One region of the Flammeovirga sp. SubArs3 genome, then DNA from elsewhere that is predicted to be linked to it. Evidence: riboswitches for the same ligand, from Rfam matches in the RefSeq annotation. Region 1 holds a riboswitch; each other region holds the start of a gene.
What was found. Region 1 has a riboswitch for S-adenosylmethionine ahead of metH (methionine synthase). Riboswitches for the same ligand answer to the same signal wherever they lie in the genome.
Positions count from the first base shown of each region.

Region 2: linked by a shared signal. The riboswitch ahead of metX (homoserine O-acetyltransferase) and the one ahead of metH (methionine synthase) in region 1 are both predicted to bind S-adenosylmethionine.
Region 3: linked by a shared signal. The riboswitch ahead of QL232_RS14790 (hypothetical protein) and the one ahead of metH (methionine synthase) in region 1 are both predicted to bind S-adenosylmethionine.
Region 4: linked by a shared signal. The riboswitch ahead of QL232_RS07240 (hypothetical protein) and the one ahead of metH (methionine synthase) in region 1 are both predicted to bind S-adenosylmethionine.

Region 1 covers NZ_CANDOA010000001.1:42,664-45,882, forward strand. Annotated here, with positions in the region: gene metH (methionine synthase) at 1-1,312, opposite strand, end outside; SAM riboswitch class I at 1,421-1,528, opposite strand; gene QL232_RS00195 (TonB-dependent receptor) at 2,048-3,219, shown strand, end outside.
Region 2 covers NZ_CANDOA010000008.1:171,213-174,431, forward strand. Annotated here, with positions in the region: gene QL232_RS21100 (TonB-dependent receptor) at 1-1,002, shown strand, start outside; SAM riboswitch class I at 1,126-1,231, shown strand; gene metX (homoserine O-acetyltransferase) at 1,359-2,405, shown strand; gene QL232_RS21110 (hypothetical protein) at 2,481-2,663, shown strand; gene QL232_RS21115 (protein-glutamate O-methyltransferase CheR) at 2,807-3,219, shown strand, end outside.
Region 3 covers NZ_CANDOA010000004.1:604,416-607,634, forward strand. Annotated here, with positions in the region: gene QL232_RS14780 (alkylphosphonate utilization protein) at 1-315, opposite strand, end outside; gene QL232_RS14785 (cytochrome c peroxidase) at 458-1,576, opposite strand; SAM-I-IV-variant riboswitch at 1,719-1,816, shown strand; gene QL232_RS14790 (hypothetical protein) at 1,874-2,095, shown strand; gene QL232_RS14795 (hypothetical protein) at 2,161-3,081, opposite strand.
Region 4 covers NZ_CANDOA010000002.1:659,172-662,390, forward strand. Annotated here, with positions in the region: gene metK (methionine adenosyltransferase) at 1-748, opposite strand, end outside; gene QL232_RS07240 (hypothetical protein) at 772-1,353, opposite strand; SAM riboswitch class I at 1,536-1,645, opposite strand; gene QL232_RS07245 (TonB-dependent receptor) at 1,855-3,219, shown strand, end outside.

The DNA.
Region 1 (3,219 bases):
CAATAAGGTTTAAGAAACGTGTCATACACTCCTTAGAATCTAACATTCCTTCGTCCATATTGACGTCGATCACTTGAGCACCACCTTCCACTTGGTGTCTTACTACTTCAATCGCTTCCTCAAACTCTCCGTTTTCAATTAATCGACGGAATTTTGCTGAACCGGTTACGTTGGCTCTTTCACCTACATTGACGAAGATACTATCTGGCTTGATCGTTACAGGTTCTAAACCACTAAGTCTTTGATAAGGTTCTTTTGTAGTAACCTCTCTTACTTTTGCTTGACTAAATGTTTTAGCGATACCAGCAATATGATCTGGAGTAGTACCACAACATCCACCTACGATATTAACTAATCCATCAAAAGATTTTAAGATATCACTCATTTCTTCTGATGTCTGATCATATTCGCCAAATTCGTTGGGTAGGCCAGCGTTAGGATATGCAGAAACATTTACGTCTGCTACCCTAGATAACTCTTGAATATATGGACGAAGTAAATCTGCACCTAATGCACAGTTTAAACCTACACTAAATAAATCGGCATGTCTAATAGAGTTCCAGAATGCCTCTACTACCTGTCCTGAAAGTGTTCTACCAGAAGCATCAGTAATAGTACCAGATACCATCAATGGCAGACGTTTTCCTTTATATTGGTTAGGAAATTCCTCTTCTCTACCTTTTGGGGCAGCGGGAGTAACATTTCCATTTTCTACATCAGTAAAATATTTGTCTGCAGCAAACAGTGCAGCTTTACAGTTTAAGGTATCAAAAACGGTTTCGATAAGAATCGTATCTACACCACCTTCTGCTAAGCCTTGAACTTGTAAATAATAAGCCTCCACAAGATCATCAAATGTAACGGCTCTATAACCAGGATCATTTACATCTGGCGAAATTGAAGCAGTACGGTTGGTAGGACCAATGGCTCCAGCTACAAAACGAGGTTTGTGAGGTTCCTTCTCAGTAAATTCTAATGCAGCTTCTTTTGCCAACTTCGCAGACGCATAGTTTAACTCGTAAACTTCGCTTTCCATTTCATAGTCGGCCATTGCGATTGTAGTACCACTAAATGTATTAGTTTCTACGATATCACAACCTGCTTCAAAATACTGTTTATGAATATCTCTGATAATATTCGGCTGAGTAATAGATAACATATCATTATTACCTTTAACGTCACATGGGTGATCTTTGTAACGCTCGCCTCTGTAATCATCCTCACCTAATTTGTGTCTTTGGATCATAGTACCCATGGCACCGTCCAAAATCAACACTCGTTCTTTTGCTAACTCCTGGAGTTTTTCTGACATCTTAATATTTTGAAAGTTACGTTTCACATACTCAACTATTTTATAAAATAGGAGAGTTAAAACGTGCTTAAAGTTTCTCTGAGACCCTCATTCTAGATCGAATGCTTCTACTCATCTTTCTCGGACACTTCCGAAGCGGGAATTGGCACCTATCGCTGGGAACAACGGTTGCCATGACATCTACGAGCCCGTTCTCTCTGTCATTCTTGATAAGCACGCCGCAAGATAATGACAAAATGAAGAAAAGCCCACAGATTTTGCATGAAAAGGTCCGATTTATTGAAAAATCAGTAATTTTTTTTGATTTTTTTGACAGATGATAAATGATAGAAATATGCAATTTTTAAACGTATTCAGTACATTTTAAATATTTTATCTACCGATTGCGCAACAGGTTTCTAAATAATTTAATTCGTATATTTTATTTCGTTATCATATTAATGCAACCGGTTTAGTTGGTGATTGATTCAGGTGTTGCGCTACAAAACGTTTGTGCTTCCATAAAAAGTGCAATAAAAACGCTTTATCTCAAGAATTAGCACTGCATTTAACATTTGTTTTTAATTCAGATTAGCTTTAGAATTGTGATAGACAAACTATAGCCAACACATGAGCGCTCTTGATGAAAATGAAATAAACAATCTATTTAATGCTATACTCTTTTGTCTAACTATTTTTTGAACATGAGATGATCACAACAATTCATGTCTGTCCTATAAACTACAATTTTAACTAATGAAAAGATTATTACAACTCTTCAGTCTGTTGGCGATTCTGTCGTTAGCAACACTGACTTCTACGTATGCTCAAGAACGAAACCTGACGGGTATTATCTATGATGAAACGAATTCCCCAATGCCTGGAGTAAACGTTATTGTAACAGGAACTACAACCGGAACTACAACCAATTTTGAAGGAAAATTCTCACTAAATGTCCCTGAAAGTGCAGAAACATTAACGTTTAGTTATATTGGTTATTTTGACCAATCAATCGCTATTGGAAACACTTCCAACTTCAGTATTTCAATGAAAGTAGATGCTGAACAACTTGAAGAAGTGGTGGTAGTTGGATACGGCCAAATGGAAAAGAAAGATGTTACAGGTGCAATGTCATCTGTGAAATCTGAAGATTTTAACCAAGGTGTACTTACATCACCAGATCAATTGATCCAAGGTAAAATTGCTGGTGTTCAGATGACGCCTTCTTCTGGTGAACCAGGTGCAGGTGTAAACATCAGAGTTAGAGGTGGTACATCACTTACTGCATCCAATGAGCCTTTGTATGTTATTGATGGCTTCCCTATTGATAATACTGCCTCAGACCCAGGTACAGCAGGAGTATACTCTGCATCGGCTTCAAAAAACCCTTTAGCATCTATCAACCCTGCGGATATTGAATCTTTTGATATCCTAAAGGATGCATCTGCAACAGCAATTTATGGTGCCAGAGGTGCAAATGGTGTTATTATTATTACAACAAAGAAGGGTAAAGAAGGACAAGCCAAAGTCAATTACGATGCATATGTAGGTATCTCAAACATCGCAAAAAAGCTAGATGTACTTACTGCATCAGAATACAGAGCAGCCACACAAGCTGAAGGCTCAACTCCTTTAGATTTAGATGCTAATACAGATTGGCAAGAAGTAATGACAAGACAAGCTATCACTCAAAATCACAATTTAGGGGTTTCTGGTGGTACGGCAAATACTCAGTATAGATTCTCAGTAAACTATCTTAACCAAGATGGTATCATGATTAACTCTGGTATGGAAAGAATTGGAGGTAGAATGAACATCACACAAAAGCTATCTAAGAAAGTAACATTAGGTGCTAATATGATGGGTTCATTTACAAAGAACAACAACTTGCCTTATGGTGTGGGTGGTGCTCTTGATGGAGGTGTTAT
Region 2 (3,219 bases), on a different contig from region 1:
TTAGCCCAAGATAAAGTAACTCTATCATTAGGAGCGAGAGTAGATGCCAATGATTATTCTGATTCTATGAATAATTTATTAGATCAGTTTTCACCAAGATTTTCAGCATCGTATCAATTTACTCCTAGATGGAGTTTAAACTTCAACACAGGCATTTATTACCAATTACCTACTTACACTACGTTAGGATACAAAGAGGGTGAAGACTTTGTAAACAAGGACAATGGTTTATTATACATTAGAAACAAACAACTAGTTGGTGGTTTTGAATACAAGATTCCTGAAAAGAACTTAAAGTTTACAGTTGAAGGGTTCCAAAAGTTATACGATCAATACCCATACTCTATCAACAATGAAATCTCATTAGCCAACTTGGGTGCCGATTTTGGAGTAATTGGATCTGAAGCTGTAACAAGTACATCAAAAGGTAGATCTAGAGGTATAGAGTTTATGGCTCAACAAAAATTCTTCAAGGGTTTTTATGGTATTCTAGCCTACACTTACGTTCAGTCTGAATTTACAAATGCCGACCCTAACGTTTATGCTCCTTCTTCTTGGGACAGTAGAAATATTGTTAGTTTAACTGGTGGTAAGAAACTTAAGAGAAATTGGGAAATTGGTGCTAGATGGCTTTATTCAGGTGGCACACCCTATACCCCATATGATGTAGATGCTTCTATGGATAAACAAGTATGGGATGCAGAAAGAAGAGGCGTAAAAGATTATTCTCAAGTAAATACATTACGTTTATCAGCCAATCACCAATTAGATGTTAGAGTGGATAAATATTATTACTTCGACAAGTGGAGTTTAAATGTTTATTTTGATATTCAGAACATGTACGGATATCAGTCTAAAGGACAACCAATACTTACTACAGAAGTAGATCAAAATGGAAACCCAGTCACTGATCCAAACGACCCAAGTAAGTATTCTCCGAAATATATCGAGACAACCAACGGAATTGTTCAACCTTCTATTGGAATCATAGTTGAGTTATAATATTTCTAAAAATACAGCTAAAAACCCTCGTTTTATTCAAATAAAAAAGCGAGGGTTTGTTTTTTATTAAATTCTCACTTTACTTTGAAGCATCATACCATTTACATCTAAGTAAGACGTAAGTGTTTATAAAGAAGAGGCCAGAGACTAGGCTCTAAGACCCTCTAGCAACCATCACAAAAGTGAAAAGGTGCTACATCCTAGCCTAAATTTTTAGGAGCTATAAGCAAATATCGGAACGTCTGAAAGGATCCTCCTTCTACTACACACACCAATATTTTGCATCCTAGATTAGGCTGATGTACATCTTCTCATCATTGCTTTTAATAGAACATCAATACCAATCTGAAAATACAATGCAAGAGCATTCTTTTACATATAATAATCAGTATGACCTTGAACTTGGGGAGAGCTTACCTGAATTCACACTGAATTACTTTACTGCTGGAAAAATGAAGAAAGATTTTTCCAATGTAGTTTGGGTTTGTCATGCATTAACCGGTAATGCGGAAGTGTTTGATTGGTGGAATGGTTTATTTGGCAATGACTGCATTTTTAATGAAAAAGATCATTTCATTATCTGCGTTAATGTTTTAGGATCATGCTATGGCTCAACAGGACCAACATCTGTCAACCCTGCCACCAATAAACCTTATTACAAAGATTTCCCTAATATTACTATTAGAGACATTGTCGGTTCATTGGAGATTCTAAGAAATCATTTGGGCATTGATAAAATCAATACTCTTATTGGAGGTTCTTTAGGGGGACAGCAAGCACTAGAATGGGCTGTTCAACAACCAAAATTAATGGACAACCTAATCATCTGTGCTACCAATGCTAGACATTCTGCATGGGGTATCGCTTTCAATGAAGCACAGAGAATGGCTATCGAAGCAGATCCTACATGGGGAGATAATGATGAAAATGCTGGTATTAACGGCCTAAAAGCGGCTAGAGCTGTTGCTATGCTTTCATACAGAAATTATAGCACTTACGAGGCTACTCAGACAGATAAAGACGATAACATTACTGATAATTATAGAGCCTCTACTTACCAACAATATCAGGGAGACAAGCTGACCAAACGATTTAATGCCTACTCATACTGGACACTTTCCAAAGCCATGGATTCTCATAACATGGGTAGAAATCGAAAGTCTTTAGAAGAAGCATTACAATCTATTGAAGCTTACACTCAAGTAATCGGAATTACAAGCGATGTTTTATTCCCAGTTTCGGAGCAAAGATACATCACTCAACACATTCCAAATGTAACTTACGAAGAGATTACATCCCTGTATGGACATGATGGTTTTTTAGTAGAAACACATAAAATTGCTGGTGCAATTAGCTCATTCTTTAAGCAAAAGAGTAAAAAAAGAATTCTGTTATCAAATTAGGCACGCCTTTTGTTTTTTAGTAAATTGTAATAATCGAACTCCGATTTAACATTCTACTTAAAAGACAGAAGCAAAATGAACAATATTAAGAATAGATTCTTCACGACATTAGCATTGATCACTTTGGGTGCATTAGTTTTTTCATGTTCAAGCAGCTCAGGAAATGCATCTTCTTCTTACTTCCAAAAAGAAAGAAAAAAATACGAGGTGATGGATATGCACTCAGATTGCCCACAACTTGTAAAATCTAGAAGATAAGCTAGAACAAATACTTTATATTCAATCCTTTTTTCGTATTTAAATGAAAAAAGGATTTTTTCGTATTTATCATCAGGCTTTATTTAAACAAGAAATTTTTTTATCTAACACTTTTTATAGAAATCCCATTACGTATTTTCAATATGCAAAGAGACATTGAAATCGCAGAGCTAAGAAGGCTAACCCAATATATTGATGATAATTTTGACTATGATTTCAAAAACTACGCAATGTCTTCTTTTACAAGAAGAGTAAGAAGAGTTGTGGAGTTATATAAATTCAGTTCAGTAGATGCATTAATCCGTAAGTTCAAAGACAACCCTGGATTCTTTCAAGATTTTGTCTCAGAAATTACCGTCAATGTTACTGAGATGTTTAGAGATCCTACATTTTGGATTTCACTTCGTGATGAAATCATTCCTGAAATCTTAAACGAGCATCAAAAGATCAATATTTGGCATGCTGGATGTTCTTCTGGGGAAGAAGTTATTTCTATGTGTATTATGCTAGAGGAAATGGGAACTCTAGACAAAGCTACCATCATTGCTACAGACAT
Region 3 (3,219 bases), on a different contig from region 1:
ATCTTCGTCTAAATAAAGCATATCTAAAAGATCTTGAGGCCAACCTTCACTTCTTAATCTGGTTAGCATTCTCCATGCAAGAACTTGTACAGCATGATTTTCATTCCACATACTATCGTTAAGACATCTCCAATGGTTCACATCCATCTGATCAGCATTATCAATCTGAGTTTGACAATTACTACATAAGTAAGCGTGGTCTGATGTATCTTTAGATGACTTTGGTTCAACTAAATAAGGAGATAAATTTTCAGTGGCACCACATAATTCACAGGTATTTCTACTTCTTTTTTCAAGTTCTTTATCTAAACTCATAATATATATTTGAATCTTTTTGAATGATAATCCGATCCTTTTTTAACAAAAGGTAAACAAATTTGCATAAAATTATTGAGGTAGCCTTTACTTGTAAACGATTATTAAAAAGACTATCTGAAGTAGTAGAACCATAAGTTATTTATTCATCCGTAAATGGGTTAGAAAACTTGGGGTCATTAAGGAAGGTTTCATCGGTTAACATTTTCAAGAAGCTTAATATAGCTTTCTTTTCTTTTGCTGTTAAATGCAATACTATTGGGTCTCCTGGAAAAATAGGTTCATTGCTTGCTTCTCTGATCAAAGGGTCTAGTGTGGCACTCATCACGATATGTTCATCGTAATGTTCAATAACCTCTTCAAGAGTCGAAAACCTTCCATCATGCATATATGGAGCTGTTACAGCAATATTTCTTAATGTTGGAGCTTTAAATTTGCCCTTGTCATAGATAGACCCACTTACCGTCATTAATCCATCTTTTAGTTGTTCATCATTATCTAAACCATTATTGTGGAAACCACGAAATCCTTTACCATCTCCAGAAGTTAGAATATTTAGGTGGCAGTCGCCACAGTTACCACCTCTTAAGTTCTGTGATGGTTCTGGGTGTGTGAAGAATAACTGTATACCCAATAATTCTTCTTCAGTAGGGGTATAGCTACCTTTTAGGTATTGATCATATTTTGAATTACTTGAGATTAATGTTCTTTCGAATTGAGCGATTGACATACCAATTCTTTCTTCTGTAATTTCTTCACTACCAAATACAATCTTAAATAGTTCAGGATATCTATCGTCAGAAGTTAACCGCTCAATCACTTCTGTTAGTGTCATATCCATTTCCAAAGGATTTTCAATAGGTTCTAAGGCTTGTTGCTCTAAAGAGTTTGCTCTTCCATCCCAAAAGAATTTAGCTTGCCAAGGGGCATTTTGGATAGACATACTACTAAAAGTACCCACTCTACCGTGAATTCCTTCGGCTAATGCTTTTCCATCTGTAAATGCCAATTTTTGTTGATGACAAGTAGCACATGAAGTAGACTGATCTCTTGATAATTGGGTGTCGTAAAATAACATACGTCCCAATTCAACACCAACAGTAGTTGTAGGGTTGTGATCTGGTAATGTATATTGTTTTCCAAAATGTGAAGGGAGTTCAAGAGGGTATGCTTCATTCTTGATCGCCTCTTTGTCTGATTCACAACTTGTAAGAAAAAGGAAAAGTATTAAAGAGTAACTACAGAATTTAATCGATTGCATGTTATTTAGGTTTGTAATCAATTTACAAAAAAATGCCGAAATATGATGATGAAGGTGAGCGTAATCATTTTAATAGGTAAGACAGTAGTGTTAATGAATTGAAATTAATTGCTCGGAATAAATCTGTTTACTAAAATTGTACTGAAAACATCAAGAACCTTAAATGGTGCCAACCGAGCAAAGCAAGCCACGGTGGCAAAATCGATGTGGTCTGATTCTAAGACAAAATAAAAGCAGAATCCTCCCAATATCTTGATGTAGCTTGCAATTTAATACCACTTAAATGTGTAAACTAACATGCAAAAAGAACCTTTTGAATTGAATTTACAAGAATGCTATGCCATCTTAAAAGGAGGTTTTGTATCATCCTCTGAAGAAGTAAAGTTAAGGAGCTTAACGATGTTACAAGCTGAAAAACTATTAGGATTAAGAAATAAACAAGACCATTCTTCTCCTAAGTTTTATGGTAATTCACTTCTCTCTAAAATAGAAGAATACCTATCCAATAAGACTGAATAGGTATTTTTAGGTAAAGAAATATTTTTAAGTAGTCACACTATAGTATCTAATATTTTATTGGGTTTTTAAAACAAAAGTCTAATAGGCCGAAGATAGTCCTTTCGAACCTTACTGTCTGTTGACTGTGAGAATCGGTCGGATATATCTTGTGCAATAATTTGTATTTGATGGGACTTTCTCAGAAAAAGAATCCTTGTTTTAAAATACAAGGTTTTATTCTTACGCTTAAATCTTAATGTTGTATTCTGAGATAATCCTGTAGTTCTTGCTTTTTGGATTAAATCATAAAAAGAAGCGTGATCCTCTTTTACAATTAAATCAGTGATCAATGCTTTATTAGAGCCAAAGTATTGGGTCCAGACGATATTACTCAATTTAGTATTGTAAAAATCATCTATAGTGAGCATTATATCAAAAGCTGGAGATTCAGTATGTACAGAATAACTGTATACAGGTTGTGCTCTAGAAATATCTGTTTTATAGAAATTCTGTAGTATGATCTTTCTTAGTTCTCTGCATATAGGAGAAATTTCTAATATAAAGTTCTTATCATAACCACTTTTTCTATCACATAAACCAATTAATCCAACTTGTCTGGAGTTGTCATAGATAGGGATCAGTATATAAGAAAACCAAGACATTCCACTATTAAAACGTTCTTGATCGAAACTGAAAAATGGTACTCTTCTATGATACGATAATTTCAAATAACGATGTGCCTTTGATGGCGTTGATAATGGACCGTTCCCCATCATAGGGATACGGCCATGATTTTGGTTACATTCTATAAGTTGTTTATAGTTCGTTAAGTAATGTTGGTCTTCTACTAAACCTATGAAGCCATAACTACTCCCGGATAGCTTACAGAGTTGATGTATACTTTTGTGTAAGATCTCTAATTCGCCAACAGAATTGCTTCTGATCTGCTGAGAAATAGTATGTAGCATCTTCTTATACTGATCCTGAATAGTAGTGCTGTAAGTCATAGATTGAATAGAATTTTAAAATTAGGTCTAACAGGAATTCAATTAAACAAACATCAATGTCTTGTCAAAAGTTGATGAGGTAAAAAAAAGAGAAGTGAGGTTTCGTTGCTTTTGTGATTATTTTAGACCAAATAATTA
Region 4 (3,219 bases), on a different contig from region 1:
CATCACCGTGAGGACCACCAATAACAAACTTACCTGTTGGGTTGATGTGGAAAATTGTATTCGCATCAATCAACTCTGCAGGGATAACTGTAGGGATAACATGCTTCTTCACATCTTCTGCGATTTGTGCTAATGCGTCATCGTCAGAAATTCCAGGGAACTCATCGTGTTGTGTTGAAACAACAATAGTATGAACTCTTAAAGGAGTATTGTCTTCATTATATTCGATGGTAACTTGAGCCTTAGCGTCAGGTCTTAAGTAACCGATTAATTCTGGTTCATGCTTACGGATTTCAGCTAATCTTTTCACTAAGCCATGAGAGAAAGCCAAAGCCATTGGCATATAGTCTTCAGTTTCAGTTGTCGCATAACCGAACATCATACCTTGGTCACCGGCACCTTGTTCTTTGTCGACACCTTCTCCAACATTTACACCTTGAGCGATGTCTGGAGATTGACTATGTAGAGCTACTTGTACACCACAAGAGTGTGCTGCGAAGTAGTAATCTTCTTTGTTATATCCGATTTTATCAATTGTTTCCCTTACAACGTCAGGGATTTCAACGTATGCTTTTGTAGTAACTTCACCTGCGATTACAGCTAATCCAGTAGTTACCATAGTTTCACAAGCCACGCGAGAGGCAGGGTCTTGCTTTAACATAGCATCTAGAATCGCGTCTGAAATTTGATCAGCGATTTTATCAGGATGTCCTTCTGAAACGGACTCGGATGTGAATAAATACGTCATATTTTATATTCTGTTCTTAGAATCTACTTGAATTTAACATCCCATTGTGTAATGAAGTCTACATTATCACTATTTGGGATTTTGCCTTTATATATGAGTTCGGTTGAGCCTAAACGCTCTATTTCGTATGATTTAACTGTTTTAATTTCTCGGTTTAACATCCAGTGAAAACTATAATTTGCAGAGTCGATATGCTGAGTCATAATCGTATTGGCATCCGAAGATGATGGCATATGTTCTGTAATAAGCGTTTTCCAATCGACATTTCGTATCCATTCGGCCTTTCTTTTTTTCATTTTCAAAAAAGTGTCCTCATTTTTTTTGGCTCTGTCCAATTTTGATAGTGCACTATTTAAGGCATGGATGTCAACAAAGGCGAACCTAATTCCTAATTTCCAATGTGTAGTATCGATCACTGATCTACTATCATACACACCGGGAACGTTATCAAGTTCTTCTGCAATGAGCATCAAAGGTTTCTTAAATTGACTGGGTTGGAAAATGCTATTGCCCTCTGCATTTTTATAAGCAGAAACAATATTTAGCAACTCTTTACTTTGTGAAAAATCAAACGTAAAAGAATAGTTTCCTTTTCCGTCTCCCATAATCTGAAGCTGCTCCTGTAATTCAAAGCAGCTAGTAAATACTGTTGATAAAATAATAATACAACAGTTGAGATAAATATTCCTAAAAGCCAATCAGTCTAAGATTAAATGTTAACCCAAGTACTTATCAATTTTAGACATTGTACTGATTGACAGTACTTAATGAAATTTTTCTGGAGATAAACTCATCTTTTCTCGAACACCTTCGAGTTGGGAGTTAGCACCTTGCTTTGAGGAGCGCAGGTTGCCAAGACTTCATTGGGCCCAATCCCTCTGCCTTTCTTGATAAGTAATGCGATGCAAATATAGATAATTGGTTTAAAGATCAATAGATTTCATGCTTTATTTTTTTTCAAATTTTATGAACACTGTAATCTAATATACTCACAAAGAGTGGAATAAATCGAATTTTTTTCAAAAAAAATAAAACTACAGTTTTCTTCAGATTTGCTACAGATTTGAAACCTACTTTTGTGATATCATTTAAATTCGACTCAATTCATGTTCAGAAAAACTTCCACATTAATCGCATTTATAACTTTCATTATTGTTTCAGCAGCATATGCCAACGACCCAATTAAAAAAGGTATTATTCTAGGTAAGGTAAAAGAAGCAGGTAGTAATGTACCTGTAGAATATGCTACTGTAAGTATTTTTGATCAAGCATCACATACACTTATTGGAGGAACAGTAACGAACCTTGAAGGTATGTTTGTTGTGAAAAATATTCCTGAAGGAATGTTTACTGTTGAAATCTCTTTTATCGGTTTTCAGAAGAATATTATTGATGGTGTTGAAATAGGTAAACCCAATTATAAAGCAAACTTAGGAGAAGTAGAGTTGTCTACAGATGCTGAAGTTTTAGACGCTGTTGAAGTAGTTGGTACTCAAAATTCTGTGACTTATGATATCGATAAGAAAGTAGTTAATGTAGGAACTCAGTTTGCCGCAATGTCAGGAACAGCAGTAGATATCTTAGAAAATATTCCTTCTGTAACTGTAGATGGTGATGGCAATGTGAGTTTAAGAGGCAGTTCTGGATTTACTGTTTTAATTGATGGTAGACCTTCAGTATTAGATGCTTCTGAAGCATTACAACAAATTCCTGCTAGTACAATTGAAAATATAGAGTTGATTACAAACCCTTCTGCAAAGTATGATCCCGATGGTACTGCTGGTATTATCAACATCATCACAAAGAAAAATAAGTTAGAAGGTGTAAATGGTGTAGCCAACTTTAATGTGGGTAGGTATGGAAGAATTGGTGGAGACTTCTTACTAAACTTCAGAAAGAAAAAATGGAACTACTATATCGGAGCTAATTACAATAAGAGACCAGGTCCAGGTAGCTATAAATCTGAACGTAGAACTACTACAAATGATACCACTTCTTATGTGATTTCTGATGGAGAAAGAGAACGTACTTTCGAAGTAATGGGTATTCAAGCGGGTGCTGAATATTCTATTTCGGATAATGATTTCATTAAACTATCTGGTAGAGTTGGTGATTTTAAAATGTATGGTGGGATGGATGCGAATTTCTATGAATACCAACAAATTGGAGGGAGTGACCAACCGATTAACGAGACGGAATATATTTCTAGTGAATATTGGCAAAGAGGTGGTTTATACTACAGTGCAAACTTAGCTTATCAACATAAATTCAAAGATAAAAAAGGACATACTTTAGATGCTATGGTAGATTATGGCGGTAGAGATATGACCGAGAGCTCAATCAATGAGTTGTATCCAAAAGATGCAAGCGGAGTGATTGCAGAAAACCCAACTTCAGGCCAGAGGTCTACAGAAATTGGCCCTGGAGGAAGATTAAGAGCTAAAATAGATTATACGTTGCCTATCGGAAAA